Regions from separate parts of the Lysinibacillus sp. NPDC097868 genome, predicted to be linked through region 2. Evidence: riboswitches for the same ligand, from Rfam matches in the RefSeq annotation. Region 2 holds a riboswitch; the other holds the start of a gene.
The links. Region 2 has a riboswitch for cobalamin ahead of ACIQXJ_RS11455 (glutaredoxin family protein). Riboswitches for the same ligand answer to the same signal wherever they lie in the genome.
Positions count from the first base shown of each region.

Region 1: it holds a riboswitch for cobalamin, as region 2 does, so the genes downstream of both, metE (5-methyltetrahydropteroyltriglutamate--homocysteine S-methyltransferase) here and ACIQXJ_RS11455 (glutaredoxin family protein) in region 2, are expected to answer to the same signal.

Region 1 is NZ_JBIWBS010000001.1:1,831,681-1,848,244, reverse strand. It holds gene ACIQXJ_RS09125 (Mur ligase family protein) at 29-1,426, shown strand; gene ACIQXJ_RS09120 (UDP-N-acetylmuramoyl-tripeptide--D-alanyl-D-alanine ligase) at 1,643-3,028, shown strand; gene ACIQXJ_RS09115 (C40 family peptidase) at 3,252-4,184, opposite strand; gene ACIQXJ_RS09110 (methyl-accepting chemotaxis protein) at 4,720-6,414, shown strand; gene ACIQXJ_RS09105 (VOC family protein) at 6,453-6,815, opposite strand; cobalamin riboswitch at 7,021-7,199, shown strand; gene metE (5-methyltetrahydropteroyltriglutamate--homocysteine S-methyltransferase) at 7,384-9,678, shown strand; gene ACIQXJ_RS09095 (DUF4304 domain-containing protein) at 10,308-10,562, shown strand; gene ACIQXJ_RS09090 (hypothetical protein) at 10,504-10,761, shown strand; gene ACIQXJ_RS09085 (DUF4304 domain-containing protein) at 10,860-11,309, shown strand; gene ACIQXJ_RS09080 (hypothetical protein) at 11,796-11,945, shown strand; gene ACIQXJ_RS09075 (alpha/beta hydrolase fold domain-containing protein) at 12,567-13,493, shown strand; gene ACIQXJ_RS09070 (SDR family oxidoreductase) at 13,907-14,800, shown strand; gene ACIQXJ_RS09065 (hypothetical protein) at 15,187-15,606, opposite strand; gene ACIQXJ_RS09060 (DUF7010 family protein) at 15,768-16,316, opposite strand; gene ACIQXJ_RS09055 (hypothetical protein) at 16,328-16,564, opposite strand, start outside.
Region 2 is NZ_JBIWBS010000001.1:2,301,696-2,318,259, reverse strand. It holds gene ACIQXJ_RS11485 (NEAT domain-containing protein) at 1-2,214, shown strand, start outside; gene ACIQXJ_RS11480 (antibiotic biosynthesis monooxygenase) at 2,793-3,119, opposite strand; gene ACIQXJ_RS11475 (ABC transporter substrate-binding protein) at 3,336-4,304, shown strand; gene ACIQXJ_RS11470 (FecCD family ABC transporter permease) at 4,331-5,359, shown strand; gene ACIQXJ_RS11465 (ABC transporter ATP-binding protein) at 5,346-6,134, shown strand; gene ACIQXJ_RS11460 (ferrochelatase) at 6,224-7,132, shown strand; cobalamin riboswitch at 7,697-7,872, shown strand; gene ACIQXJ_RS11455 (glutaredoxin family protein) at 7,993-8,217, shown strand; gene nrdI (class Ib ribonucleoside-diphosphate reductase assembly flavoprotein NrdI) at 8,214-8,573, shown strand; gene nrdE (class 1b ribonucleoside-diphosphate reductase subunit alpha) at 8,570-10,663, shown strand; gene nrdF (class 1b ribonucleoside-diphosphate reductase subunit beta) at 10,651-11,619, shown strand; gene dut (dUTP diphosphatase) at 11,631-12,068, shown strand; gene ACIQXJ_RS11430 (CamS family sex pheromone protein) at 12,690-13,817, shown strand; gene ACIQXJ_RS11425 (hypothetical protein) at 13,928-14,218, shown strand; gene ACIQXJ_RS11420 (Mrp/NBP35 family ATP-binding protein) at 14,267-15,313, opposite strand; gene ACIQXJ_RS11415 (helical membrane plugin domain-containing protein) at 15,326-15,805, opposite strand; gene fdhF (formate dehydrogenase subunit alpha) at 15,810-16,564, opposite strand, start outside.

The DNA.
Region 1 (16,564 bases), 470 kb from region 2:
AATAGAAATGAAAGGAGTGTGAATTGATATGAAGCCTCTATCGGTGAAGAATTTAACAGCGATTACTGCAGGTAAATTATTGCAAGGGTCGGATGAGGTGCTGATCCAGTATGGCGCATATCGACTAAAACAAGTTAAAAAACCGTATACTGCACTTTTTACAAACAAACGCATTATCAACTGGAAAAGTCTAGAGTCGCTTTCCCCACTAGTACTTGTAACAGATCGTTTGTATAGTCAGGATGAAATTCCTCAAAAAGTAATCATCATTCAAGTAGAGAATGCAGATGAGGCCTACTGGAAGTTTGTACATTATTATCGTAGTCAATTTGAAATCCCTGTTATTGCAATTACCGGTACCTCTGGAAAAACAACAACGAAGGAGATGATTAAGCATATTCTTTCTGCTGAAAAAGAAGTTGCTGCAACTACATTAAGCAGTAATTCTAGAACAGCTTCTTTGCAATATCTACTTAGCATCGATGATGAAACAGAAGTTGCTGTCTTTGAAACAGCGGTTGGATCACCTGGGGATGTAAGGAATGCAGGAAAGTATTTCAAGCCGACTATCGGCATTATTACCAACATTGGAGCCCACCATTTAAACTATTGTAAAACGTTAGATGGCTATATACAGGCAAAAGGCGAAATGGTTGAAATTGTGAATCCAGCAGGTTCATTAATTCTCAATGCGGAAGATGCAAATATTAAAAAAATCGATTTGTCGAAATTCAAGGGAGATATTATTAAAATCGGGCAGCATGCATCATGTGATTTTAAAGCAAGTCATATTCGGTATGTTGAAAATGGCATGCAGTTTACGATGCATCACAATATGAAAAAATATGACGTTTTCGTCCCTGGATTTGGAGAGCATCAAGTATATAATGCATTAGCCGCGATTGCTGCTATTAATGAATTAAATGTACCGATTTCTTTAGCAATTAAACAATTAGTGTCATTCAAGAAAATGAAAAAGCAGCTACAACTTTTTGAAGGCATTAATAATTCACTGTTAATAGATGATACTTGGAGTTTAACAACGACTTCATTAGAAGCAGCTTTAAAGGTCTTAAATTCAGTAGGAGAGGGCATGAAAAAGATAGCCGTTATTGGAACGATCACCGATTTAGGATCGTGGGGTTATGTTATCCATGAGCAAGCAGGAGAGTTAATCAATCGCATTGGTGTAGATGTGCTAATTACAATAGGAGAGCATGCCCGAATTATGGCTGATCATGCAGTGAAACTAGGATTTAGAGACCCTGTTTATACTTTTAAAAATAGTACACTCGTCTATAAGTTATTACATGAAATAGTAGATGAAAATACAATTGTCCTGATAAAAGGAGATATGTATAGTAAACAAATTTCCAATCTGGCAGCAGATTTAAAAATAAAAAAATCATTTAGAGATACAAAGTAATGATGGATGCAATGACAACAGGATAAATACTGTGTCACATGAGGTCATTTAATAATATTGTATAGTAATCTACTAGAAAGGAGCGCTCTGAATAAAAGATAAAGTAATTCAACAAATAATAGTCGTTGCTAGAAATAGGGATGGATACGCTCCTTTACCCAAACTTCTAGCTATCATTTTTCATACTATAATAATGAGAGGGGGGACGGAGTTAACGTGCAAAATATAAGTGTGACTGTGATTAGAAAGTTACTACAAGGGGTTTTAGTAAGCGGTTCTGAGCAGTGGTTTGTCAAACATGCTATTTATTATAACCGCCATGATTTGACACAGAAAAATACACTAATGTTCATTAATAAAAGTGAGTCTATTAATTGGAAGGAAATCGACCAGAAGGGGCCATCCCTCGTCATTTCAGATAAACCTTTAAATGAACTTAAAAACGCACTCGATAATACAACCGTTATTCAAGTAAAAAGTACTTTGCAGGCGTACTGGAAGTTTATTGAATACTATAGAGGCCTTTTTGATATACCAGTTGTCGCATTAACCGGAACATGTGGGAAAACAACAACAAAAGAAATGATTAAACATATTGCAAGTAAAGATTGGAATGTGCAGGCATCAGTTAGTAGCAAAAATGAGCCTCGCCAATCTTTACCGTATTTAACGGGCATCGATAAAACAACGAAAGCAGCTGTATTTGAGCTAGGTCTGGGGAATACAGGTAACATCAAACATCAATGTATGATCTACAAACCAACAATTGGAATTATTACAAATATTGGTGTGCATCATTTAGATGGATGTAAAAATCTTGAGGGCTATATAAAAGCGAAAGCTGAAATTTTAGAAGGGTTATCGGAGGATGGCACGTTAATCATCAATGGTGATGATGAAAATACAAAAAAAGTACCCTTGCATAAATTTAAAGGGAAAATTATCACTATTGGCGTTCAGCAGCATGCAGATTACAAAGCTTCTAACATTGAATTTACGAACAACGGCATGAAATTTATCCTGCAAGTATCTAATGAAAAGTATACGATCTTTGTACCTGGTTACGGAGAACATCAAGTGTATAATGCGCTAGCGGCTATCGCAGCTATAAAGGAAATGGGAGTGTCTATCCAAACTGCAATCTCGCGTTTAAAAACATTTAAACCGATGGCAAGGCACCTGGAATTTTCAACTGGTATCGGTGAAAGTACCATTATAGATGATACATGGACGAATAACCCAACATCGGTTGAAGCTGCTTTAAAGGTTTTAGATACGATAGGAAAAGATAAAAAAATAATCCTTATATTAGGTGATATAAAGCGATTGGGTCTTTTCGAAGAAAAGTATCATCGTGAGATTGGTTCTATGGTGGCACAGAGAGATGTTCAAATGCTTATTACGATTGGAAAAAGAGCTGAAGATATAGCAGCTCAAGCAAAAAAAGATGGAACAACTGCGGAGGTTCATATATTTAAAGATGTCACAGGTGTACTAGAAATACTTAAAGCAAAACTTGATAAAGATACGATTGTATTAATAAAGGGCCCTATGTCTAGTCGATCCATGATTGAATTTGCTAATCAATTAAAGGAAAAATAGCCTTTTCTAAGGCCGTACTAGCGACTACTCATCAGTAGCTATTTTATGCGAAAGAATCCTTATGTGCTTAGATAAAATCCATTTTACGGTAATGTAAGGTTCCGCTGATTATATCAAAAACATAGCATACAAAGCGTGGTAATTACACTGCTTGTATGCTATGTTTTATTATTTTTATAGAGTGAAGATAAGACGTCGTGCTGTCAAATAGCAGCTGATTTTCTTAAAATACGCGTTTTGCTGTTAAATAATGCTCTTTATAGTAATCAACAAAGAGTACTCTAGTAGTAACACCACTTGAAGTTGGAATGATGATACGCTGATCTCCAGCATAGATACCTACAAGGGAAGGGTTTTTTGACCCTTTCACACTATTAAAGAACACTAAGTCGCCCTTTTTTAAATTGGCGCGTGATACCGTAGTTCCTTTAGCCATTTGTTCTTTTAAGGTTGTTGCGCCAAGTTTTACACCGCTCTTACGATAGACATATTCTACGAAACCAGGTGCTGTAAAACGTAAGCTTTGTTCTTTATTTAATGAGCTTATTGTTACTTTATTTTTATAAGTTAATGCATTTTCAACAACTGTATCGCCTTTCGTCGCAGGGTTAGCCGATAGTAATGTTGGTAATACTCTTCGTGCAGATACGTAGTTGTCAGTATAATAAGGCTTACTACTCATATCCGAAATGACGATATTTTGCTTGGAATCAGCCATATGAATAATTTTGTTATTTCCAATGTACATGCCTACATGATCGGGGTCTGTGCCCGTTTTTTTACTTTTAAAGAAAACTAAGTCGCCTTTTTGCAATTGGCTTTTAGGAACAAATGTCCCTTGCTGGATCATATAATTTTCATTATAAGTCCCAATATCTACTCCATTCTTTTCAAAAATATACATAATAAATGAAGCACAAGAAAACTTGTAAGGATATGTAGACTTGTAAACTGAATTACTATATGTGGCCTTACCAATTAAACTTTTTCCTGTTTGAATAAGTTGCTCAGCTTTCGCTGCGACAGCTTTGTCATTATGTTGTGCATTTGTCGTTGCAGCCTCAACTTTGATTGGTTCAATGGATGCTTGAACGATTCCGAATGAGCTAAATCCAATCGATAATGCTAGTGTAGTTTTTAAGAATTGTTTTTTCATGCTGTTTTTACCTCCTGTAAGCGAGCAGTAAATTCATATCTGTTTGCTTGCTGTTGCAATAATCGTAGCATGAAAAAGTAGGGGTTCTGCGAGGTAAATGTTTCCACAGGGAGCCGTACTTTATGTAAAAACCTTGATATATAAGGCTTTATCGCTTGAATTTACAGTTTCATTACAAATGTTTCAGTTTGATAAATAGTGCATACAAAAAACACTAGTAACTATGCATTGTTACTCATAGAAATAATGCTAGGCAATGTGCAAATAGAGAAATCAAAATAAGGGTAAGGAATGATATAAAAATAACTTTATTAGTCAAAGTGTACTTATAAAAGCACGTATTATGGGAATTTTATTGTTGATCATTAAGTGGGAAATATATAGTTCGAGTCATGGGTATTATAGGTAATATATGTTATATTTAGGTAGAAATAGATTAAAGCTTTGCCCGCAAATATTGGCGAAATTAGTTGTTCAATAGTAGTAATTTATATAATTTCACGAACGAATTTCACGAACGAAAGGGGAAAATAGTATGTTGCAAATACTTAGGTTCAAAACAATTAGAGCTAAAATTTTAAGTGCTTTTTTCATTGTTGTATTTTTCATCGCCTGTTTTAACACCTATAGCTTTTTCGCCAATAAACGTGTTATTGCTGCTGGAGAAGAAATTGTTAATAAAGAATTACAGTTGTTAACAGCAAGTGAAAAGTTATCATCGACCATTAGTGTTCGAACAACTGCTGCTAAAAGCTACGTCCTAACAGGAAATCAAATTTATAAACAGGAATTTGATGATTATATAAAAATTGCAGAAGAAAATAATACAATATTAAATGATTTGTCGACAGATAAAAGCTTAACGGCAACAGTTGAAAAAGCAAGACAATGGCGAAGTTTTGTACAAACGAAAGTATTTGATGAATATGATAAAGGAAATATAGAATTGGCTGTTCAAAACCTTAATTCTGTTGATAGTCTCGCAGTAGAAATTAGAGAAGGATACGGGGACCTTGCAAGTGCAAGAGAAGCATCTATTAATAAGCTTGGGCAGGAAATGATCGCTCAATCGAAGAAAACGATGAATGTCGGTTTAATGATAGGAGTAATCACAACTGTAGTTGCAATTGTAACCGCTTACATATCGGCGTATATGATTGCTAATCCGATAAAAGCAGTAATAGAAAAAATATCGCAAATGGCAGATGGCGATATTAGTCAGCCCTCTTTGCCTGGAAGAATGAAGGACGAAATCGGCTTACTTGTGCAATCGACAAATACATTGAATAGTAAGCTCCATGAAATTATTGGTTCTATAAATGTTGTTTCAGGCAATGTTGCTGCCAACAGTGAACAACTTGCACAATCTTCTTTAGAAGTGAAAACGGGTGCAGAACAAATTGCACTAACAATGCTTGAACTAGCGGGGGGCTCTGAATCACAAGCACAAAATGCAGGGGATTTAGCGCAAATGATTGATACATTTAAAATAAATGTCCAGCAAGCCAATGCACAAGGCATAGATTTACAAGGCTATTCGAGTGAAGTATTGCAACTTACTACAAATGGCCAACATTTAATGAATAACTCAACACAGCAAATGTTTGCTATTGATAAAATTGTCCAAGAGGCTGTTGCAAAAGTAGAAGGCTTAAATAGGCAATCACAGGAAATATCTAAATTAGTTTCTGTCATTGACGATATTGCCAATCAAACCAACTTATTAGCATTGAATGCTGCAATCGAAGCGGCACGTGCAGGGGAGCAAGGCAAAGGTTTTGCTGTTGTGGCTGACGAAGTGCGCAAGCTTGCAGAACAAGTATCATATTCAGTGACGGATATTTCATCTATAGTAACACGAATTCAAAACGAAACAGTTGGGGTAACAGCATCACTTCAAACGGGGTATGAAGAAGTGAAAAGGGGCACAGAGCAAATTACGACTACTAATACTACCTTTGAACAAATTGCCTCTGCTGTTAATAGTATGGTTAGTAATATTCAAGGGATAACAGAAAACTTGCAGGGCATTTCAACAGCAACTGAGCAAATCAATCGTTCTATCGATGAAATTGCAGCTATATCAGAGCAGTCTGCAGCTGGTGTAGAGGAAACGACTGCCACAATTGATCAAACAGTTGCAACAATGGATGAAATCTCGAAGAATACAGATTATTTAGCATCGATGGCAGAGAATTTAAACAAAGAGGTTCAGCACTTTAAACTGTAAATAAAAAAGCAGCCATCGATGGCTGCTTTTTTTAAAATTTAAATTGGCTGAATAATTTCTACCCGATTACCAAAAGGATCTCTAAATTCAAAGCGCTCAAAATTCGGAATTGGAACAGAATCGAGGATTTCGATATGATGCTCTGTTAATATTTTTTTCCAATATGCTACATCTTCTACTTGATAGGCAATATGCGCTTTCGTTGTTAGTCGATCAAAGCCGTCTTCTGTGCCAACATGTACTTCTTGATGACCAACTCGTATCCAAAATCCACCACGCCCTTTAAGGGATTCTGGTTTCTCTATTTCTTTGAGCCCTAACACATGGCAATAAAACCCTTTCCCTTGCTCTTCGGTACCTTTTGGAATCGTTAATTGTACGTGATGTAATCCGACAATCATAGTAATCCTCCTCAGTATTTCTTGTTATAACTATATATTCAACAAATTCCTTTAAATACCTCTTTGTTAGTAGATTGTTATATTATGATGTCGTCAATCAGTACAATAGAGAATTACTAAAAGAACTATGTACCGAAATAATATACATATCTTCATAAAAGTTATACTTTTCAGAAAAATGTATGTTATAGTAAGAAACATAATTAAATATTGTGTAAGAGTTGGTGCCAAATGAAAGTTTGGCTTAAAAGGGAAGTCGGTGTAAATCCGACGCTGTCCCGCAACTGTAAATCGGAGCAAATCACATATGCCACTGGGGAACTGGGAAGGCTGTGAGGCGTGTTGATGAGAAGCCAGGAGACCTGCCAATGTCTAGTACACACCAAATAACCTACGTGGAAATAGGTGGTGAGATGTGACCGAATCGGCACTGTGCGACTAACGAATATATACGATAATTAATATATTATCGTATCGCCTCGTCATAGCTAATTTAGATATACATTAACTACCATTTTCCAAAAAAGGAAGATGGTTTTTTTATTTTAAACCAGAGGAGAGAAGTAATATGACGTATACAACGACTGTAATAGGCTACCCATACATAGGGGAAGACCGTGAATGGAAAAAGGCATTAGAGGCATTTTGGAGAAATGAACTTACAGAAGAAGATTTTTTACAAAAAATGAAAGAAATTCGTCTTGCACGCATCGACAAGCAGCTTTGTAGCGGTATAGATATTGTCACTGTTGGGGATTTCACCCCGTATGACAGAATGCTTGATACAGCGATGATGTTTGGCTTAGTGCCAAAGCGCTTCGGCTGGCAGGGTGTAAAGGTTGATTTACAAACGTATTACGCGGTAGCGCGTGGAAATAAAGAAGCTGTTGCTAGTGAAATGACAAAATGGTTTAATACAAATTATCATTACATTGTACCTGAATATGAAGGACAAGCTCTGCAACTAACAGACAATAAAATACTTGCAGATTTCCTTGAGGTTAAAGAAGTATATGGCATTACTGCAAAGCCAACGCTAATCGGGCCATATACATTTTGCAAGCTAACAAAAGGTTACGATAAAGTATCACAAGTTGCGTTTATTTTAGCACTACTACCACTGTATGCGCAGGTTATCCAAGAACTAGTATCAGCCGGTGCTGACTGGGTTCAATTAGAGGAGCCTGCATTAGTCACATCATTAGATGAGGCAGAGGTCAAACTTGTGCAAGAAATATATACACAATTAGCAGCGGCTGTACCAGAGGCTAATATTATGTTACAAACCTATTTTGAATCGTTATCAGCTTATAACACACTTATTGAACTCCCTGTACAAGGATTTGGCTTGGATTTTGTTCATGGCTATACGAAAAATATGGAGGCGCTACGTCAATTTGGCTTTCCACATGATAAAGTATTGGCAGTAGGTATTGTTAATGGACGAGATATTTGGAGGGCAAATTTAGCAGAGGTAAGTACAACAGTTAGGGCAATTGAACAGCTGACTAGTGCACAGGAGCTGTGGGTTCAATCGTCATGTAGCTTACAGCATGTGCCGATTTCGACCGCACTTGAAACAAAATTAGAGCCTGTCTTGAAAAATGCGCTTGCATTTGCTGATGAAAAATTAGCAGAAATATCAGAGGTGGCTAAATATTTAAAAGAAAAAAATCACACGTCAAATCATACTATCTCTGAGAGCATGAAAGCAATTGAAGCATTAAAAAAACATTCCGTACGAAATAATCTAGCAGTTCAACAAGAAGTACAAACGATGTCAACAGAGGATTTTGAACGTCAAAATGATTATAATGCGCGTCAGATTATTCAACAACAGTCACTGCAGATACCCCTATTCCCAACGACTACGATTGGTAGTTTTCCTCAATCTGATGAAGTGAAGCGCACACGTAATGCATGGCGTAAAAAACAGCTTGCAGATGAAGCATATGCTGACTTTGTCGCACAAGAAACGAAACGGTGGATTGCCATACAAGAAGATTTAGATATTGATGTACTAGTGCATGGTGAATTCGAGCGTACGGATATGGTGGAATACTTTGGTGAAAAACTAACAGGCTTCGCTTTTACAGAAAAAGCTTGGGTCGTTTCGTACGGCTCACGTTGTGTGAAACCACCGATTATTTACGGTGATGTTGCATGGGAAGCACCGATGACAGTGAAAGAAACTGCCTATGCACAAAGTTTAACAAATCGATATGTGAAAGGAATGTTAACAGGTCCCGTTACGATTTTAAACTGGTCATTTGTACGTGACGATATCGCAAGAAAAGATGTAACCTATCAAATTGCACTTGCACTAAGGAAAGAGGTTGAGGCACTAGAAGCGGCTGGCATTGCTATTATTCAAGTCGATGAACCTGCATTACGTGAAGGCTTGCCTTTACGTAAAGAAAATTGGGGCGAATATTTGGATTGGACAGTGAAGGCTTTTAAGCTCGCTACGGCTAGTGTAAAGGATGAAACACAAATTCATACACATATGTGTTACTGTGAGTTCAATGATTTTATTGAACCAATTAGTGCATTGGACGCTGACGTTATATCTATAGAGACGTCACGCAGTCATGGAGAGCTAATTGCATCACTGCAAATAAACCCATATGAAAAAGGGATTGGATTAGGTGTTTACGATATTCATAGTCCTCGTGTGCCAAGCGAACAAGAAATGTTAAGTATCATGCAGGATAGCCTCCAAGTATTATCGACAAATCAATTTTGGATCAACCCAGATTGTGGTCTAAAAACGAGAAAAGAACCTGAAACAGTTGCAGCGCTCGCTCATATGGTTGCTGCTGCCAAAACATTACGACAACAAGTACAGCAATCAACATATTGATTATCTAGAATAAGAGAAAACGATCTTTTCATTACAAGCGTACTCTAAAAAATAACATCCCCTGAGAGGCGAAAATTCTCAGGGGATTTTGTCTGTATTTTGGACAAGATAGTCTTGTTACATGTTTATAACAAAAACTAAAATATTTGTTTTATTTAAAACAATGAATTTAATGTGAAATATTTAATGAAAAATTATTATAAAAACTAGTATTTCGGAATTAAAAAAATAATAATATTTTGGGAATTAATTAAGGTGAAATTAAAATTTTTGATAATTATTTTTGCTAAAATCAAGTAAAAAAATGTTATTTTATTTTTTCTGAATTTTTAGTATTATGATGGAAAATAAAATATATCTTTGTTTTTAATCTTTTAAACAGATTGATAAGGACTTTCTTTTAATTAATGGTACGACTGGAGATGCAAAGGAAATTAACGGAGCGAAATGGCATTTCTTTAAAAGTGATAAAACAGGTAAAGTAGGTGCAAGTAAAGCTGTGTTAAAGTATTTGAAGTCAAAAGGAATTCCTTATGAAATTTATGATTAGAAATAAAAGTTGACATAGAATTTTGATTATTTATATTAAAATATCGTTGGTAAAGCTAAAATCGGAGGGAATACAAATTATGACTTTATCCCATAGTCGTCTATTAATGATAAAAGCATTAAAAAAGCTAGTAGTACCTTATTTAAGAGAACATGGTTTCAAAGGCTCGTTTCCACATTTTAGAAGACAAAATGAAGAGCATATGGATGTCATTACTTTTCAATTCAATCGTTATGGTGGCTCTTTTGTGGTAGAAGTAGCTATATGTGGGAAAGATGGTTTCACAACGAGTTGGGGGACAGAAAATTCCTGCAAACAAAGTAACTACATATGATCTAAATTTAAATGATCGTTGTAGACTGAGGGAAAATACAAAGAAAACTGGTTATAATGACCCTTGGTTTTATTATGAGGAAGCAAAGGCAGACGAAGATTTTGAACAAGTAGCATCAAAAGTACAAATTCGTATACAAGATGTTTCTGATTACAATTGGATAAAAAAACTAGTTTCATTAAACGAGGATTGGGAATAATCGCAAATGAAAAATCAACTATATCATTTATCGGTGCTTTTATAAATGAGTTCGATGAGGCACCGGACTCATTTATAATTTCGTTGGAGGGAATACGAATGATGACTTTATCCAATAGTCGTATACTAATGATTAAGGCGTTAAAAAAACTAGTAGTGCCTTATTTAAGAGAACATGGCTTCAAAGGCTCGTTTCCACATTTTAGAAGACTAAATGAAGGGAATATAGACTTAGTAACTTTTCAATTTAATCGGTATGGTGGCTCTTTTGTAGTTGAATTAGCTGTTTGTGGAAAAAATGGTACAACGATGAGTTGGGGAGAAAAAGTTCCACCAAACAAAGTGACTGCCCATGATGTAGGGAATCGTTTTAGATTAAGAGAAGATATATATGGAACAGATGACAATGAGTGTTGGTTTCATTATGAAGAAGCGAAGACAGATGAAGACTTTGACGTAGTTGCATTAAAAGTACTGAAGTGCATACAAGATGTTTCGGATTTCAATTGGATAAAGAAACGAGTTTCATTGAACGTGGATTGGGAATGAATCTGAAGAAACTCAATCTATTTATTCCGGCGCTTTTATAAATGAGTTCGGTGGGACAGAGGACACAGGACTCATTATTAATTTTACTCTAGTTTGTATGGTGTTGGTTTACTCTCGAAGTACCAAAAATATCGTTGGAGGGAATACGAATCATAACTTTATCCAGTAGTCATTTACCATTGATAAATGTATTATAAAAACTGGTAGTGCCTTATTCATAAGTACGCATTCTCATTCAGAATGTATCTGATCGGAAGTGGATAAAGAACTAGTTTCAGTAAACGTGGATTAGAAAAATGCGAATTCCTTTCCTTAGTTAGGTTTATTGAAAACCATTTGGCAATGAATTATTTTACTATGTTTTTAATGTATTTACCGATATATGCAAGGATATCGGTACATAATAAGGTTTACGTCAGTAAAATAAGGTATAGTATATTTGTTGAATAGATTCTTCTTTAAGGATTAGAAAAGTAGGTGAACAAAGTGGGGAAATATCAATTGGATACTAAAGGTAAGGTAGCTGTGACAAAGTATCATGAAAAAAACAAACCTGCCAAATTTGATAAAAAGCAGCAAATTGAAAAAATACGTGCGGAGTATTTGAAAAAGAAGCAAGAACAAACAGAAAAATAATAGAAATGAAAACATAGGGAGACTTAATTTATTATAGGTTATCTATATACTAAATGCACTTGAAGCCTTTATGGAAAAGGGTTTAAGTTTAGTATATATACTAAAACTTTTAGTAGAGGCATCGTCAAAAAATGCGGTCTTAACAACATTAAGAAATATGCATAACCGTCGATAGTGCCACAATGTTTCAAATACAACTAAAGCATTGCTATGACTGACATTTGAAGAACGTGCATAAAAAAATGTATAAATAATATTCCCAAGGAAAGCCACGAAACGTTGATGATACAACATTCGTGGCTTTTTTATGTGCGTCCACAATTTCATTGGGAACGTTATTTTTTATAGGTATTTTTATAGATTTTAAATAAAGATTAATCAAATGTAATAAAGTCTGATAATTTATAATAAAGTCCAATAATTAGTAAAAAAGGTGTGATACAATTGCTTTGACTAGATGGGCAATGACACTTCAACTAAAGGCCATTTTATTGAATACCATCTACACAAGACCTTCGATCCAACAAAGACTTCAGATAAAGAAATACATGGTTATCTCAAATCATTTCGTGTGATGAAACAAGATGAACACAATAAAAAGCTTAAAGGAGAGAAATCAAAATGAGTGTAGAAATTTATAATGGAGAACGTTCTGAAGAAAGTATTCAATTTGAAAAATGGATAACTTCCCAAGGTAATAAAAGGAGTTTTGCTAGTATTGAAAACACCAAAAGCTTCCTTATGCAAAGGGGAACTGAAAATACTAAGCCCTATGTTATTGGGGAAGATGTTAAATTTTCAAGTGATATTCAGGAGATGACATTCGAGGGCATGCAAGTCTTCACATTAAATGACAAAAAGTCGTCAAAACAAAAAGTTATTCTTTATATACACGGTGGTGCTTGGACGAGTCAACCTTTAGATTTACACTGGTTGTTTATGGATAATATGGCACAATCTTTAGATGCAAAAATTATTGCTCCTATTTATCCTAAAGTCCCTCATTTTAACTATAAGGATACCTATCCGAAAATCCTAAACCTCTATAAAGAAATTCTTAGAACTATTGACAGTATCAATCAATTGACTATCATGGGAGATTCGGCTGGCGGAAATATCTCACTTGGTCTGGCCCATCTTTTAAAGATGGAAGATCTCCCTCAACCGAAAGATATTATTTTATTATCTGCATGTGTTGATATGAGTTTGAGCAACCCTCTTATACCTGAATATGATGAAAAGGATCCTCTGTTAGCTCGTGAAGGAATGGAAGAAATTACAAAGATATGGGCAGCTGATAAAAGTGTAACTGACCCATTGATTAGTCCAATTTATGGTGACTTTAAAGGACTTGGGAAGATTACTCATTTTATTGGAACACACGAAGCTTTATATCCAGATGCTATGAAACTTGATGAAAAACTAACAGAACAAGGAATTGAAATCAATACCTTTGTTTATCCTCAAATGATTCATGTGTTTGTTGTTATGCCAATCCCTGAAGCAAAAGATGCTCAACAAAAAATTATTAATATAATTAATAACTAAGTGCTTTCTTCTAAGTCATGGAATAGTTGTTTTATATTTAAATGGAGACAGGTTAGCAGGCAATAGGTAGAAATCACAAACTTAATATTCAACGAGCGCGATTACAAAAATCAGCGCTCTTTTTCATTAAAGGGCCATAAAATCGAATAAGTTCTTAATAAGTTATGGGGTATTTATGGTTAATTGTATAGTAAAGGAGATATTTGTAGAGTTTGGGAATAGCGTAAATCACAGTAGCTCTTATTATTAGGTGGGTTAGATGTAGGTAATAGATCTGAAGCTGTTTAACGTAAATAATCATAGGGTATTCATTAAAATGTAACAGGATATAGTTAGTGCAAGCTCGAAAAAGCTTTGCGAAACTTTTTTATCTTTAAAGTTTAATAAATATACAAAATAGGAGATGATTTTTGATGGGAAACCCACATCTAACCGATCCTCGTAAGAAATTTCATACGGAAAAATTCCCTGATCAAGAACAGGACACTCCAGCGCTACAGAATGAAATGAGCCCCAAACCTGACTGTGGAGAAGAATCATATAAAGGATACAATCGCCTGGAAGGGCGCAATGCCTTGATTACCGGAGGCGATTCCGGGATTGGCCGTGCCGTCGCCATTGCTTATGCACGCGAAGGAGCAAATGTGGCCATCCAATTCTTCCCTGGTGAAGAGGAAGATGCCAACGAAGTCAAAGAATTAATTGAAAAAGCCGGCAGAAAAGCATTACTGCTACCGTATGACTTGCGGGAAGACGGCACAGCGACTGAGATTGTTACAAAAACAGTGGAAGCTTTTGGCGGATTGGACCTGCTGGTATTGAATGCTGCGCAACAAATCGCCCAGCCATCCTTAAGTGACTTAACAATCAAACAAGTGCATGACACTTTCAAAGTAAACGTCATTAGCATGTTTGAGACTGTAAAAGCTGCTGAAAAACATCTGGAACCAGGAAGTGCGATTATCACCACTACATCGGTTCAATCTTTCGATCCGTCCTCATCCTTAATGGATTATGCCGCTACAAAAGGTGCGATAAGCAACTTTATGGTATCCCTGTCTTCGTACTTTGCTTCTAAGGGAGTGCGTGTCAATGGTGTCGCGCCAGGCCCGATTTGGACGCCATTGCAGTTGGATAATGGAAAGTTGGAAGGCGAAATTCCTGTTTTTGGCCAAAATACGCCTCTTGGCCGTGCGGGACAGCCAGTGGAGCTTGCACCGGTGTATGTTCTTCTAGCCTCCAATGAAGGAAGTTATATCACTGGTCAGATTTATGGGGTGACTGGTGGCAAGCCGATAGACTTGTAATCTTAAGTATGTGACAAAAAAACGCCCTCGAAATCAGTGATGTTCCTCTAACATTCCTTTAATACGGCACGGGAACACATAAACGTAATAAATAGTATGCTTCCTACAGTTGATGTTTTGTGTTTTAACTTTTGAAGGCAACTAGATGCTTCTTTAATAACAGCCTTCAACATTGTGCGCTGTAGTTTAATAAGCAACGGTAGAAGAATGATAAGAAAAAGGGCTCGATTCCATTAAATAGGAATCGAGCCTTTATATTTAAACCCATCAGCACCAATGTGGTGCCACATACACTCCACAGATGGAGAGGCTGGCGCATAGTTAAAAATCTATATACGAATCTCAGCCTCTCTGCTATTTTCATTTAAAACTTTAAATGGTTAGTTTTATTTATTTAATTCCTTATATAAAACGTATTTTAAAGCAGATAGTTCATCTTCAGACAGTTTACCTTCAATTTCGGATAATACTTCATCCTTATTAATAGAACCGTTTTGCGCTTGTTCCTGAATTTCAAGTAAACGATTAACGCCTACTTTTTTTATTAACACACGTGTCGCTTCTTCCTTAGTTTGAAAGGGAAGTGTATCCGGATTTGTCGTTGCTGCCTCGCTCACAATTTCTTGAACCTTTGGATCGTTCTGGATATAGGATTTAACTTCTTTTAAATTTTCGTCATCTAAAGTAGATTCCACTTTTTCAATTATTTTTTCGGAAGCGATATTTGTCCCAAAATGCCACACAGCATAGCCAGCTGCTCCGAGTAAAACAAGAATTATTGCGGTAATTGTTAAAAATTTTTTCATCAACTCACTCCTAACACTTTGAATATAGCACAACTTCTAAAAAACCACGAAAAAAAGATATTTTTTATAATTGGTTTAATTACAATTATTTGTGAATCTAGAGCAGATAAGAATTCACCTTATTGTAGGTATATTTCGAATTAAAAGCTAGTCTGATTTTTTCAGACTAGCTTTTTAATTTCCTTATGCAGCTTGAAAAATAAGAAGAGCACTCCGATTTCTACAATGAGCGGGACAAAAATCATATTCAAATGGAAGAAAAGTATACTTATGAAAATAGCTAGACAAATAAAAATTGAACTATATCGATAATTTTTTGATTGATAAAAGAATGAATATGGTAACAAATGAGCACCGTAAATAATTGCATAAACAGGTAACACCCACATCGGTGCTTTCATTAATAGAAGAATACAAATAATTAAATATAAAATTTGATTGTTTGTTGCAATCAATAATCCATTAATCAAAGGGTTTTCTTTATAAAATAAATTAACTTTTAATATTTTGGCACAAACAATTGAAACAGGAAATAGCAAGGCACCACAAGATAAGATGGCAATGTTTTTAATCATTAAATCTAAAGGCAACAATGTGATTGTTGTAATAACGCCCCAAATAAATAGGGAGGCCATTATAAAAGGAAGACCCTTCTTTTGTTTCTGTGCAATATCATTTAATAGTACTTGTAAGCTAGTGTCGAGGTTCATTTTCTGTCTCCTTAATTTTCTAGCGAGTTATTTAAACTCTCCGCTATTTTTTTGTTTTCATATTTTGAGAAAAAATAAAATCCGATAATATGACCAATTAACGTAATTGCTAATATTAGCAACAAATAAGGTTTAATAAATCCCACTACTTCCGCCGAAAATAGATATACACTTCCTACGCTACTGGAAAAATTCAAAAGAGTACTAATTGTAATTTTTGAGGTTACTTTTAATGTAGAATAGTTCCA
Region 2 (16,564 bases):
GGACTGACAGCTGTCAGCTCTGGTGCACCTGCTCATACAATAATCGCATCACTTTTAGGACAAGCATACGCAACAAAAACAGCAGACAATAAAATAGCTGTAACAATGAATTTAGTTGTAAATGATACAACGAAGGGCTTTTCTGTAAAACAAGGAAATAAAACAGTTGCAGAATGGACAGCAGGAAGCACGAAAAGGGTAATTAAATTTACAGTAGATTCATTAGAAAATTTAGCGTTCACGTTAACAACTGAGCGAAATGGGAACGCTTCGTCTATGAGTACGACAGTTGAAAAAGTTCTATTAACAGGTGAAATTGCAAAGCAAGAGGATAATAGTTCAGAAGAAAATACCAACGGCAGTGAATCAGGTTCTGGGGAGAACAATAATAATTCAAATACCGGTGGCAATAACAATTCTAACACTGAAAACAATGAACAATCAACTAGTGGGTTATATACAGTGAACTTTACGTTTTTAAATGAATCAGGTACTGGTAGTTCTATTATGAACACATATGTAGATAATCAAGCATATGTAGTGAAAAATGGTTCTTCTTATCAAGTTCAATTAACATTAAAAAATAGTTCATGGATTACTGGATTTACAGTGAATGGTGCAACACCTAGTACGATTAGCGATTCAAATGATGTACGAGTAGTGCAATTTACAGTATCGAGTCTATCTGCGCTTCAAAATGCGTGGGTAAAAGTAGATATTGCAGATCTTAACTATCATCATGACTATAATGTTCTTTTGAAATTTGATGAAGCGTCACTTTCAAAGATTAATGGTAGTACAACATTCCCGAGTACAGGTGGTTCAACTAATAGTGGTTCCACAAATGGAAATCCCACAAATAACGGAACAAACACAAACACAGGTACTACAGTGAACTTTAGTCAAGAGGGAATAGTTAAATTTGAATTTGCTAACAATGCAAAAGAAATAGCTGTATTTTTACAAAAAGCAAAAACAGTATTTGAGAATAACAAATATAAAGTGACACTTTCAATAAATATTGAAAATAATTTACAAAATTTTATTGTCAAACAGAATGGTAAAGAAATTGCGAAATGGTCGAATATAGTAGCTTCATTAGTACCGGTTGCAATTGCAAAAACAACAACACTTTCATTTGAAGCAGATACACTGGATAATCTTGTTTTTGAAGCGGTAACGGCGGATAAGACAATTTCCTCAAATGTAACAGCAACGACGACAAATTCAATTGAAAAGCATACACGTCAGTCAATTACGTATAAAATGGAGGCTGATCCTAACGGTAATATGGCTGATTTTATTACAAACTACTTAGCACCATACTTCACGAAAGCTGAATTAGTAACGATTGACGGTAAACGTTACATTGAAATGACATTAATCGGTAAAGCTTATGGTTTTGAAACACTAGCTTATATTGATGGATATGGTAAGCAACAAAATATCGAAGTGATTAGTTCAACAGGTGAGAAAATGGAACAAGTACGTGTTGTACGTTTACCATTAGTTCAAGATAGCAATGGCGTTACAAAAATATTTATCGATTCAGGGAGCTTAGGTTATGGGGCGTACACATTATTCTTTACTTTTAATGTGCCAACTTTAGAGGAAGAAACAAATAACTCTAATAATCCTAATCCTGATAACCCTAATAATACTATCCAAAATCCTTTTACAGATATCGAAAATGTCTTCAGTAAGGATGAAATTTTAGCTTTATACGCTGCTGGGGTAACAACAGGTACAACAGCAACAACATTTAGTCCAAATAAAAATATAACGCGTGCACAATTTGCAGTGATGATTGCTCGAGCTTTAAATATTCAATCAGCTAAAGCAACTGCGTTTAAGGATGTTAAAGGGCAGTGGTATGAAAATGAAGTACAAGCACTTGCAGAGGTCGGTATTGTAACTGGTGTAAATGCCACAACATTTAACCCAACAGCAAATATTACACGTCAGCAAGCAGCGGCAATGATATTATGTATGCTTGAATATAAAGGCTATAAAGTAACAGTTAATGAAAATGCTTTATCGTACAAAGATGCTAATAAAGTTTTTGACTACGCGAAGCAAGCAGTATCAGAATTGCAAGCACTTGATATTATGACGGGCTCTAATGATTATTTAAACCCACAAAGTAATTTAACACGTGCTCAAATGGCAAAGATTTTAAAACGATCATTACAATTAGTTAGTTTAATTGATTAATTTTTAAGTAAGAAACTATTACTATCCCATAAACTTTGTCTGAAAATTTGATGAGGCAATTGTACTTTGTGCTCCTAAGATATATTCAACTCGTACTATTGCTGCAGAATCCTCATCCAATAAAAAAATGCAATTCAATTTTAACTTGAATTGCATTTTTTAAACGATTAAAAGCCTAGTTTTTATTGAGTTTGGAAGTAACCTAAAAAGTACACTTAAATTCAAGTGAGTGCTTTTTTAGTTTAATTTATGTAAAAAATAAGGAAGAGTATTATTTTTTATTTTCAACTGAAAAGGGGAAGTGTTCTAAATTTAAAATTTGGAAAATAAGATAGTTTGCTAAAGTAGAATAACGCCTAATTTAATTTAGCTGTCAAAACTATTGTTTATGAGAAAAGACCCACAATAATCTATTGTGGGTGGATTTATAAGAGAATATTAAAAGCGTCCTTAAACGAATTGAGTTAGAATGTTAGCCTGTAAACTCGATGTGAAACGTCTGAGAACGTATAGTTATTATTCTTGAATTAATACTCATATGTGTAATGGTAATCTTGAAAGAAATCCATGTACTGAAATTACTTTACTAAAGTTGCAGCAATTTCAGAAATAACAATTCGATTATCTATTATTGGTGATGCTTCGCTGCTTTCTTTGTTACCAATCTCTTCACGTCGGTGTAAATTTTTAAAGTCATCAGATTCGCGCCAAGCTTTGAATTGCTCGACTGTATCCCAGAACATCATAACGTTCATTTCATCGTGATCTTCTGGTTCAGAGCAAACGTTCACTTCAACTTTATTAAAGCCTTCCCAGTTCAATAAAGTTTTATCAGATATAAATAATGGTGCCATTTTATTCGCAAAGCCTTTTTTTACTAAAAAGCGGTTAGTAACTGTAATCATATTTATGACCCCTTTATAATAGTTTTAATTGATATTGATTATCATTATCAATTAAAACATACATTAATTGGCTATGCAATAAAAAAATTAAAAAAACAACATTAAAAACGCGTATTGACAATTATTATTATTTAAAATAGAATCATAAACAATCGTATGAGAATGATTATCAATTTCATTTCAATTTTAAATAAAAAGAAAAGGTTGGTAGTTAACATGAAGAAGATTAAATTTCTATTAGTAGGTGCTTTAGCATTATCATTAGTAGCATGTGGAGAAGAAAATAAACAAGCGAATGGGAATGCTTCAATAGATAAAGTAGAAATGGAACAACAAGTTGAAACAGGGGAGACGGTAACATTAATAGATGACCTTGGAAATAAGCATGAGTTTGCAGAAATGCCAGCTTCAGTTGCAACGTTACATCGAGGAGTACTGGATATTTTGCTTGCGTTAGGTGCAAACGTTACTGGTCGACCAACGATTTCTTCTGATATGAAGGCAGAAGTAAAAGCGATTCAAGAAATAGGTAACCCGCATGAACCATCATTTGAGCAGATTGCTGCATTGAATGCGGAAGTGCTGATTGTGCCACCTAACTTCCAGCAGTTTGCTACAACGGTAGAAGCAACAGGTACGAAAATAGTCTACTCAACTATGAATTCAATTGATGATATTAAAAATACGATTAAAAAATATGGAGCGTTGTTTAATAACATAGCAACAGCAGAAAAGTTAGTGGCACAAATTGATGAGAAAATTGCACAAGGCGCTACACAATCAACGTTAGATGCGCTAATTGTTTATGGAGCACCAGGTACATATTTAGCCGCATTGGATAATTCTTTATACGGAGATATATTAAAGAAAGCAGGTGGTAAAAATATCGCAGCCGATTTACCAGCGACAGATAAATTTCCAACTTACGCGAATTTAAGTGTTGAGAAAATTGTTGAACGTAACCCAAAAGTAATTATGCTGATTACGCACGCGAACCCAGCGACAGTAAAAGAAGGATTTGAAAAACAATTGAAAGAAAATGCGGCCTGGAAAAATTTAGATGCAGTGAAAAATAATCAGATTATCATTTTACCTGCAGATTTGTTTGACAATCCAGGCACACAAGTAATAAAAGCCATTGACTATATGCGAGACGCTTTAAAGACAGCTGAAGAAGCAGCTTAATCATTTTTTATAGTGGGGAAATTGCGATGATAATAGAAGAGGAAAAATATGCACACCCTCTTGCTAAAAAACGAAGAATGGCATTAATTATGTTACCGATCCTTTTGGTCATAGTAAGTGTCGGTAGCCTTATGATCGGGCAAGTTTCGTTTTCGGTAAGTGAAGTGTTTAATGGGATTTTTAGTTCAGAAGATACGATGGCACGACGAATCGTGTGGGAAATCCGTATGCCCCGTATACTAACGGGTATGATTATAGGCGTTTGTTTGGCTATCGCAGGTTCGATTTTACAAGGTGTCATGCAAAATCCATTAGCTGATCCAGGGGTTATTGGAATTACTTCCGGCGCTGGAATTATGGCGGTGGCAGTAATGGTTGTTTTTCCTGGCTATATTATATATTTACCTATTGCAGCTTTTTTAGGTGCTTTTGTCGCCGCAATGATCGTGTATTCTTTATCGGTGAAAAAGGGTGGTACATCCCCAATGCGAATTATTTTAGTAGGGGTAGCCATTAATGCCCTTTGTGGTGCAGGAACAAATGCACTAATGATTTTGTATAGTGATCGTGTACAATCCGTCCTACCATGGTTGTCTGGTGGTTTGACAGGTGTTGGTTGGGTGCAATTTAACATGATTATTTACTATGTTCTTGTAGCAATTATATTATCAATTTATGCAATTAAACATATTCGTATCATGCGTCTAGGAGATGAAATGGCAAGCCTTTTAGGGCACAATGTTGAACGAAGTCGATTCTTTTTAATTGCATTAAGTACGTTATTAGCAGGGATAGCAGTAAGTGTTGCCGGATTAATTGGGTTTGTAGGTTTGGTTGTACCGCATATTTTACGACTAATTATCGGTGGAGATCATAAGTATTTACTACCTACTTCAGCTTTAGCTGGTGGCTTACTTGTTGTTTTCGCTGATACCATTGCGAGAACAGTATTTGATCCTATTGAGTTTCCTGTTGGCATTTTACTAGCATTCATTGGTGGGCCGTATTTCCTTTATTTAATTCATAGAAAGGGGAATTCCATTGCTACGAACTGAGCACATTCAATATCAACATGAGTTCACCAAGTTCCAGTTAGATGATATAACCTTGAAGATCAATGAAGGAGAAATTGTTAGTTTAATAGGTCCGAATGGCTCGGGGAAATCAACATTATTACGTGTGATTTCACGTCTTTTAAAACCGAATAATGGTACAGTATTTTTAAATGAACGAAACATTCATGAAATGAAGTCGAAAGAAGTGGCTAAAACCCTAACGATGCTCCCGCAAATGAATAGTCATCAATTAGATTTAACAGTGCGCGAGTTAGTGGAGTTTGGGCGTCATCCGCATAGCGGAGGGAAGACGGTCCTGTCAAAAGAGGATAAAGAAATCGTTGATTGGGCGATTGATGTAACTGGATTGAAAGAGTTGCAAAATCGGGTACTACCTTCGATGTCTGGAGGTGAACGGCAACGTGCTTGGATCGCAATGACTGTAGCACAGCATCCTAAAGTGTTGCTGCTAGATGAGCCAACAACATATCTAGATATTGCACACCAATTAGAAGTGATGGAGCTTGTAAAAGAGTTAAATCGTAAATACAATATGACCGTTATCATGGTGTTACATGATATTAACCAAGCTGCACAAAATAGCGAACGTCTGATTGTCCTAAAGAAAGGGAAAATCCATTACGACGATTCACCACATTGTGTATTATGTAAAGAAATGTTTCAAACAATTTTTGAAATTGATGCTGAAATTTATATGCAAGATGGAAATCCAATCTTTACGCCGTTAAAATTGTGCTCAAGTCTTTGTAAATGATAGTTGCCCATGCTTCTGATAGAAATATGCAGCAACTCCAACATCCATAAAAGTTAACTTATTATAATGAAGAAAAGGAGATTTTAAATATGATTGGTATAATTTATTACGCTTATGGCGCACCGAAATCTTTAGACGATGTAACACCTTATTTTACACATATAATGAAAGGTAAAACACCACCACCTCATGTGATTGAAAACGTTACGGCACAATTTAAAAAATTAGGTGGTATTGATCCATTAGCAGCAAATACGGGACGTATTGCTAAAGGGCTGGAACATGCTTTACAGCATCGCTTAACACAGCCTGTAAAAGTATATAATGCATACAAGCATACAGAACCTTATATTCCGGATGTTGTTAACACAATGCTTGCAGATGGGATTACAACTTTTATTACGCTACCTGTGAATCCGATTATGTCTACAGGCGCTGCTGCATTTCATGATGAAGTTAGTTCGTTATTAGCTTCTCATGACGTTAAGGTCATTCATGCGAAAAATTGGCATTTAAACGATGAATTACTTGCTGTATATAAAGATCGTGTTCAACGTGCATTTGAATGGATTCCTGTTGAAAAACGAGCACAGACGCACGTTTTATATACAGTCCATAGTCAGCCAATTGATCCCGAAAAAAACGATAACTACGTACGCCAGTTTTCTGAATTAGCTGAAGCCATTTCAAAAACAGTTCAAATTGATAACTGGCATATTACATATCGAAGTGGTCATGGGAAAGGTGACTGGCTAGGTCCAAATGTAAAAGATACGATTAATTCATTGCAAGGCGAGGGTGCTCAAGGTATCGTCACATGTGAGCTCCTTTCTCTATCAGCGGATATTGAGTCCTATTTTGAAGTCGGATATGAATGTCATAGATTATGTGAGGAACTTCAAGTTGAATTTGCCCAATCCGAGTTTCCGGGTGATAGCTATGATACCATTCAAGCTTTAGCTGCAATTGTGGAATCCTTTATTCCAGCTCATAACTGAGCTAGTTGGTATCTTTACATGTAGACTTTCTTAAATTAAATTGCCATCTGATGTCGAGATTTCATTGATGTCAGATGGCTATTCGTTTTTAATCAGAAAAGCAAACGAGTACAAAAGAACAAAGAAGGGTTAGATCGCTCTACAAAAATAGTATAAATGAAATCTAACAGACGGCAGATTCTTTTTAAAATCTTTTTTCTGGATAAAGTAAAAGAAATGTATGGTAGTAATAGGGCTTACGATAGTGGCTAAAATGGTTTAACAGATATAAACTTATATTAAGAAGTTTATATTATATATCATCTTCAGTTTAATATAGGCTGCAGTAGGTAGCATAATAATTCCTTGAGATTCTATGAATAGTCGTCATGTAAATCAAGCTATAATTCTTTGGAACTACTGACTATACTGTTTATTATGCTTAACTAGCTAGTTGTTTTCATTTATTAACAGTTTGTTAATCCTAAAGAATATAATGAAAAGTTACACTATAAAGAATTCACTTTTCTGGATTTACTTTTTACTTGAAGGATGGTACACTTAATTGTGTTCAATAACAATATATTGTGTTCGTTTTATGTAGGTACTACTATATGTAGTTTAATAGGGAAGTTCGGTATATCCGACGCTGTCCCCGCAACTGTTAAGCTGACGATGATTTAATCCACTGTGCATTGGTATGGGAAGGATATCAGAGAATGAAGCAAAGCCAGGAGACCTGCCTATAATAAAACAAATCAACCTTTCTTCGGGGAATAAGAAATGGGGACGTGACTATTATTTTGCTTTTTTACGTTTCTAACTTAGGCTGTCTCTCCCAAGAGATAGCCTTTTTATATTATGAAAAGAGGGAATTTAAAATGAAACTTTATACTAAAACTATATGCCCAAAATGTCTTTGGGTCAAATCGGAATTACAACGCGCAGGACTTGAGGCAGAAATTGTGAATATTGATCATGACGAACAAGCAAAGCAAAAAATTATGGACGCAGGCTTTTTAAGTGTGCCTGTTCTTGAAGTAAATGACACATTTATAGGAGATGTCAAAGAAATTGTTTCTCAAATTGAGATGATTGCAATATGATCGTTTATGCCAGTCGTACAGGTAATGTGCGAAGTATTGTTACTAAATTAGATGGTGAATCAATTGAAATATATGATGGATTATTGTTGACTGAGCCCTATCTTTTAATAACATACACAGACGGCTTAGGTGATATTCCTGCAAAAGTAGCCCGCTTCTTAGAGCAAAACAGGGAATTTTGCAAGGGAGTAGCTGTTAGTGGTAACAGTAATTTTGGGCACCATGTGTTTGGCGGAGCTGGTGAGAAAATTGCAGAAGCCTATCAGGTCCCCCTAGTATGTAAATTAGATTTACGGGGATATCAGGCTGATTATGAAGTCATACAAATGTTTTATGAAACGAGGGTGAAGGGATGAAAACATACTTAAAGCTTAATAATGAGGTGCTTAATCGCTATAGCACGACAGGTCAATTAGAGCTTGAAAAGGACCGTGAAGCAACACGCCGTTATTTTTTAGAATATGTAAATGTGCGTCTACGTTATTTTATTGATATTGAAGAAAAAATTCGCTATTTAGTTGAAGAGGGTTACTATGAGAAACAATTTATCGACATGTATGATATAGATTTTATTAAACATCTATACAAAAAAGCATACGATTACAATTTCCGCTTCCCTTCTTTTATGAGTGCGAGTAAATTTTATGATAGCTACGCAATGAAAAGTCGTGACGGAGAAGAAATTTTAGAAAAATATGAGGATCGTATTGTTATTATTGCTTTATATTTAGCACAAGGGAACACTGTCTTAGCAGAACGTTCTGTTGAGGCAATGATGGAAGCGTACCAACCAGCCACGCCAACCGCATTAAATAGTGGGAAAAAAGCACGTGGCGAATTAGTAAGCTGCTTTAAACTATCAATGGACGACTCAATGAATAGTATTGCTGAAAATATTGGTTATTGTTTGGAGCTATCACGCCTTGGCGGAGGCGTGGGGGTAAACTTAACAGATTTACGTCCATTAGGTGACCCAATTAAAGAAATTTTAAATCGTGCAAGTGGTGTTATCCCGGTTGCGAAACTTTTAGAAAATTCTTTTAGCTATTCGAACCAGCTTGGACAACGAAACGGCTCTGGCGTTGTCTATCTAAATATTTTCCACGCAGATATAGAAAATTTTATTTCATCGAAAAAGCCAAATGCGGATGATAAAATCCGTCTTGCAACGCTATCAACAGGTATTATTATTCCAAGTATTTTCTTTGAACTTATGAAACGTGATAAAGATATTGTGTTGTTTAGTCCATATGATATTTATAAAGAATATGGTAAACGGATGTCTGAAATCTCAATTACTGAGATGTATTACGAGTTATTAGATAACCCGAATATCCGTAAGATTAAACGCTTGAATGCGCGTAGACTTTATACAGAAGTGAAAAAAGCACAATTTGAATCAGGCTATCCTTTCGAAATTTTCGATGATAATGTCAACGATGTACACCCACTCAAAAATATAGGTCGTGTAAAAATGTCGAACCTATGTACAGAAATTCTACAAGTACAGGAAACAAGTATAATTACTGACCAAAATGAACCAAATGAATACGGGCTGGATGTATCGTGTAACCTAGGTTCAATTGATATTCATGCCGCAAGTAAAGTAAATGATTTTGGAACATTAGTTGATACCGCAATGCATTTATTAACGAATGTGTCGCAAATGACGAACATCACGAATGTACCGCCTGTAGCTAAAGCAAATAAGCTAATGCATTCGGTAGGGCTTGGTTGTATGAATTTGCATGGCCATCTTGTTACAGAAGGAATCATGTATGGTTCAAAGGATTCGATTGATTTTATGGATAGCTTTATGGAAGCGATGAACTATTATTCACTTAAATCATCTATGGAGATTGCTAAGGAAAGAGGCGAAACTTTCTACCGTTTCGAGGATAGTGATTATGCTTCAGGCGTTTATTTTGATCAATATGTAAATAAAATCGAAGTAGAGCTCTCACCTGTTGTATTAAAAGCACTAGGAAATATTCCAATCGTGACATCAAAAATGTGGGAAACATTAAAGCAGGATGTTATGCAATATGGTTTATTCCATTCTTATCGTTTAGCTATTGCACCAACTGGTAGTATTTCATATATTCGTAGCTGTACCGCTTCGATTGCACCAAGTACTGAGCGTGTAGAGGTACGTGATTATGCGGATAGTCGAACAATTTATCCAATGCCACATTTAACAAATGAGAACAGTCATTTATATGTTGAAGCATATGATGTGAATCCATATGATTTAATCGATTTATATGCAGCATCTCAAAAACATGTAGACCAAGGTATTTCGATGACGCTGTATGTAACTGATAACTGGACAACAGAACAGTTGGCTAAAATTTATATTTATGCTTGGGTAAAAGGGATTAAGTCTGTTTATTATGTCCGTCAACGTTTGCAAAGCTTAGAGGAGTGTGTCGCATGTCAAATATAATTTACGAAGCGGTCAATTGGAATAAATCAACGAGTGAACTAGCACAAGTATTTTGGGACCAACAATGGAAACAAATTTGGTTTCCAGAAGAAATTGCAGTAAGTAAGGATATCCAACAGTGGAAAAATTTCGAGCACCAAGATACGTATAAGAAAGTATTTGCAGGCTTAACATTACTGGATACAGTTCAAACTAATATTGGGATGAATCGTGTTGCTGCTTTTACAACAGATCTTCAAGAAAAGGCTGTTCTTACTGTATTTGATGCATTTGAAGCGATACATGCAAAATCCTACTCATATATATTCACAACGCTTTGTACAAATGAAGAAATTGACGCGCTGTTTGAATGGGTAAAGAAAAATGAATATCTACAATATAAGGCTAATAAAATTGCAGATATTTATAATAGCATTGAAGAAGGGGATTCAGAAAGTTTATGGAAAGCGATGTTCTCGTCCGTTATGCTAGAATCTTTCCTTTTCTACTCTGGCTTCTTCTATCCATTGTACTTAGGAGGGCAAGGCTTTCTTCGCAATAGTGCAGAAATTATTTCCCTTATTTTACGCGATGAATCCATCCACGGTGTGGCAGTAGGCTTCTTTGCTCAAAATTTATACAAGCAATTTTCTAAAGAAAAGCAAGAAGAGCTGACATTATGGGGTTATGAATTATTGCTGGATTTATATCAAAATGAAATGAATTATACAGAGGATATTTATGCTGAAACAGGTTTATCGCCTGAAGTAAAAGCTTACGTTCGCTATAATGCTAATAAAGCGTTAATGAATGTTGGATTTGACCCAATGTTCCCGGAAGAAGAAGTTAATCCTATCGTTATGAATGGTATTCGCAATGAAGGCTCAACCTATGACTTCTTTTCACAAAAGGGTTCTACTTACGCAAAAGCAAAAGTAGCGCCAATTACAGATGACACATTTAAATTTAATCGTTAAGGATGAAAATAATGAACTTAGACGTAAAAATCAAAAGAATTCATGCTGATGCATTGCTACCTTTGCAAGCAAATCCAGGTGACGCTGGAATGGATCTTTATTCAATAGAAGCAGTAGAAATTCCTTCGGGAGAAGCAAAATTAATAAAAACAGGCTTACAAATTGAATTACCAAAAGGGACAGAAGCGCAAGTGCGTCCAAGAAGTGGACTAGCATTAAAACATAGTGTAACTGTTCTTAATAGTCCAGGTACAATTGATGAAGGCTACAGAGGGGAAATTGGCGTTATTTTAATTAATCATGGTAAAGAAACATTTATCGTTGAGAAATCAATGCGTATTGCACAAATGGTAATCCAGATTGTCCCTTCTATTCAACTTCTAGAAGTAAATGAATTATCCCAAACTGTTCGTGGCGCTTCTGGATTTGGAGCAAGCGGAACAAAATAAGTTCGTAAGGATTAAGTTCGGTATTGTCCCGAGAGTGCCAGTCACCCAAACAATTTACACACAATTTCGCAGTTACTTATTTAGTTAGAAAAAATAGCATGTTTGACTTGCCATATAAATTTGAAATAAAAAATTAGACAATCAGATGCTTTTATTTCTGACTTGTCTTTAGTAGCGATAGATCAGGATCTGAAATTTGGATTTAAAGCAAGTTTACGGAATATATAAAAGCACCTTTTGAAGTGCCAGATGAAGTATTAATGGCAATTGAATTGACTAAAGATTCTTTGACTAATGTTCAAGGAACAGTACATTATTTAAAAGCCATTATGAGTGAGAGTTTATTTATATAAATAATTTGCAAAAACCCTGTATTTTTATAGGGTTTTTTGTATGTAGATTAAACTCCATTTTGGATTAAACATGATCTTTAAATAACAGTAAAACGATTGTTTTATTTTCTAGAAGCTGGAGGTTTTGCACCGTCTTTAAATAACAAACAGTGTTTGCAATATAAAAAGTCTTTAATATAAATGTTAATAGAACTTATGGTAATATAAGGTATGACGATAGTAGTGAAAGATTTTCATAGTATTACAATAAGAAAGGAGCATTATAGATATGGGGATAAGAAAGAGTGCACTATTATTGATATCACCTTTATTATTTTTAGCTGCTTGTAGTGATGATGAAGACGATAATAATAAAGAAAAAATGTATATATCTTCAATTCAGAAAAAGGAAACATTCGAAATTCAACAACCTGCTAAATTGAATGTTGCTCGAGGATTAATTGTTAGTAATATGAATAATACTTTAAATATTAATGAAATTGAGAAGGGGTTAATGAATTTATCAGTAAATTATTTTTCTCCAAATAGTTTTTATATGCAGGAAGGCCAATTTTTAGATAAAAATACGATTAATCAATGGTTAGCTAGAAAAACTGAAGAAGGCCTAGGTTTAAATCCACCAATAGAAAATAATACTGGTAATGTTTTAGAGGATGAAAAAGCGAATCCGCTCATTTTATCACATGTGTTAGAACAAAATTACATTAACAAAAAAAGTGGAAAAATAGAAGGGATATCATTAGCCATATCATTAAATGAATACTATGACATACGGGTATCTGATGATAAAGGCTTGATTTATACAGACCAAGTGAAAGTTGATAATAATGACGATGATGTAAATGATGTAGGTAATTATGGTAAAAAAATAGCTGAAACAATAGTAAAAGATATAAGAAAAAATGAAGCAATGCCGAATGTGCCAATCTATTTAACGTTGTATCAAGAATCCAATAAAAATGATATACTACCAGGTATTTTCTTAGCTGAAACCTTTATTGCGGAGAGCAAGGATAAAATAGATAAATGGACTGAGATAGATAAGAGAGATTACACGTTCCCTTCCGATGCCTTATATAGTTTGGACCAAGATACATATAATAAATTATTAAGTTTTAAAGAAGAAATACAAAAAAATTTCAAACATTTAAATCCTAAAGCATTTGGAAAGCTGCGATATGAAGACGGAAAATTAGCAGATATTAAAATAGAGGTACATGCACCTTTAATAAATGATACGGAATTGATTGGTCTTTTGCAGTTTATTAGTACAAAATTAAATTCTATTTTATTTGACTATGTTCCTGTTACGATTCGTATTATCGATCAAAAACAAGATGTTGGAATTGTTTTATGGGACCCAGAAGAAAAACAAATTTTCGCAACCCCAATATAGTGCCAGTCACCCAAACAATTCTGATAATTCAATAGTTCACTTTTCGGCTCCTTAAAAAAAGAGTATTATTAAATAGGAAGAAACTCTATATAAAAGGATGACGTTTGGATATGAATGAGCAATTAGTGGATTGGATTATTCGCTTTCAAAGGGATAAAGATATTGAAGCACTAGCGAATTTAAAAGACTATTGTTATGAGATGATTGAGCCCTTGATTGTGGAATTTACAGCGAAGTATGGTGAAGATGCAGGAGCGTTATTACGTTTAAAATGGGATAAACGGTTTTATTTTATTTTTACGAAATATCAGGTGAATGTAGGGCTCCCTTTAGATACATTCGTGCAAAATACGTATCGATTTTATTTCATGCAAGTATTAAAAAAGGCTGGCTATTTGTGACAGAAAAAATCCCTTGATTTGTGTAAAAGCAAATCAAGGGATTTATGATTAAGAATATAGTAAATCTTCTGCTAGCTGAGTAAATATTTCGCCTATGATTGTTTCTTCATCATATACCGAGGAGCCTGTATTTTCTTCAGGCTGGGCGAACGGAATATGAGCTATTACTTGGGTTTGCAGTAAATCTGCCAAGTGTTCGGCTCCACCTTGTCCAAAGAGATAGTTTTTTTGACCATCTGCCCCTGCAAAATAAGCCATATTTTCTACTACACCAAGAATAGTATGCTTCGTATGTTGTGCCATCAAGCCTGCACGGGATGCGACATGAGACGCGGCAAGATGCGGTGTTGTCACGATGATTTCTTGTGCTTGTGGAATCATCGCAGCCATATCAATGGCCACATCTCCAGTTCCTGGAGGTAAATCAATCAAGAGATAGTCCAAATCGCCCCATACCGTATTGACAAGGAAATTGCGAATCCATTTGTTGAGCATAGGACCACGCCACATAACAGGCTGATTCCCATCCGTGAAAAAGCCCATCGACATCAATTTAACCCCATGACGTTCAATTGGAATCGCTGTTTGATCAAGCATAGTAGGCTTTTGGTCAATGTTCATCATAGCAGGAATACTAAAGCCATAAATATCAGCATCTAGTATGCCTACACGTTTACCAAGACGGGCAAGAGCGACCGCTAAATTAATCGTAACAGTCGATTTCCCAACTCCGCCTTTGCCACTTGTGATGGCAATGAATTGCACACCAGAATTAAGCTGCAACATGTGTGGCATTCCTTGTGCATCAACATTTTTTTCTTGTAGAGAGGCGGTTAATGCACGACGTTCCTGATCTGTCATAGCGCCAAAGGTAATGGCAACACTGGAGGCACCAATCGCTTGTAATGCCTTCTCCACATCATGCTGGATTTTCGCTTTTAACGGACATCCCGGTATCGTTAAAATAATATCCAGTGATAGATGAGTGTCGTTTATATGAATATTGCGCACCATATTCAATGTGACGATACTCTGATGAAGCTCAGGATCTTGAACTTGTTGTAATGCGTTAATTACATCTTCTTGTACTAACATATCAGAACCACCTTATTCTTTTAAACCTTTGCCAAGTCCCTTTAAGAAATGGACCCCAAAATTGAGCGCACGATTGACATCTGGATCATTTAACATTTTTACAAGCTTAAAGGCACTTACTTTTTCATCGGATTCAAGTGCTTTGTTGGCTTCCTCCACACCTGAATTTAAGCCATCAATTAGCTTAGTCGTTGTTTCAGGATTTAGTTCCGTCAATGCTCCCGCAACCCCCATTAAATTATTAATGATATTGGTTACAGGTTTACGTGTTAATTGTCCAAGTGCAACATGGGCGACTTCTTCTTTGGCTTCTAGTAGTTTCATGGCTGCTTCTAATGCACCGATATCATTTAATTCAGCCATAATACGCAACACTTGATTGACCGCTTCTTCTTGATCAGATAGCAGTTGTTTAAGATTGTCTAATTTTTGTTCCTTTAGCTGTTCTTCTGTTACTTGTTGTTTTTTAATATTTGTAATGGGTGCAGCCATGCTCTCACTCTCTTTCGTTTATGGTTGTTAAGTGAACGTAGCCAGGACGATTCCATTTTCGTTGTACCTCAACACCATTTTGAGGATGACGCTTTTTATAGCGAGGGTTAGTGCGAGGAAGTGGTGTTTTGCCTTTTGCTTTTAGCACTTCTACTCGTACTTTTGTTTGTTTATAAGCTGGTGTTGATGTATTAATATCTGCTGCAGGACCAGTTAAGAAGTTGATAGCTGAATCTTTGCTAACAGAGTTCATTGGTAAAAATAATTCATTTCCTTGTACGCGATCTGTAACAAGGGCATTTAGCTTTAATGCGCCATATGGAGATACTAAACGGAGTAGGGCTCCATCTTCAATGCCTCGCTCTTTTGCCAATTCTGGTGAGACTTCAACGAAAATCTCAGGTACCTTTGATTGAATACCTTTCGATTTATTTGTTAGGTTTCCTTCGTGGAAGTGTTCAAGCATACGACCATTGTTAATATGACAATCGTATTGTGCCTCAAATTCAACTGGTTGTACCCAATCATTTAAAGCAAAACGGGCCTTTTTATCTGGGAAGTTAAAGCCATCTTCATATAATAACGGTGTATCTTTTCCATCATGGCTACCCCAACAGAAACTACCCCAGCCTTCTAAGACATCATAGTTGGCTTGTGAGAATAGGGGAGACAGGCTCGCCATTTCATCAAAAATATCACTTGGATGATCATAATGCCAATCTGCTCCTAATCGACGTGCCACGGCTTGAAGGATTTCCC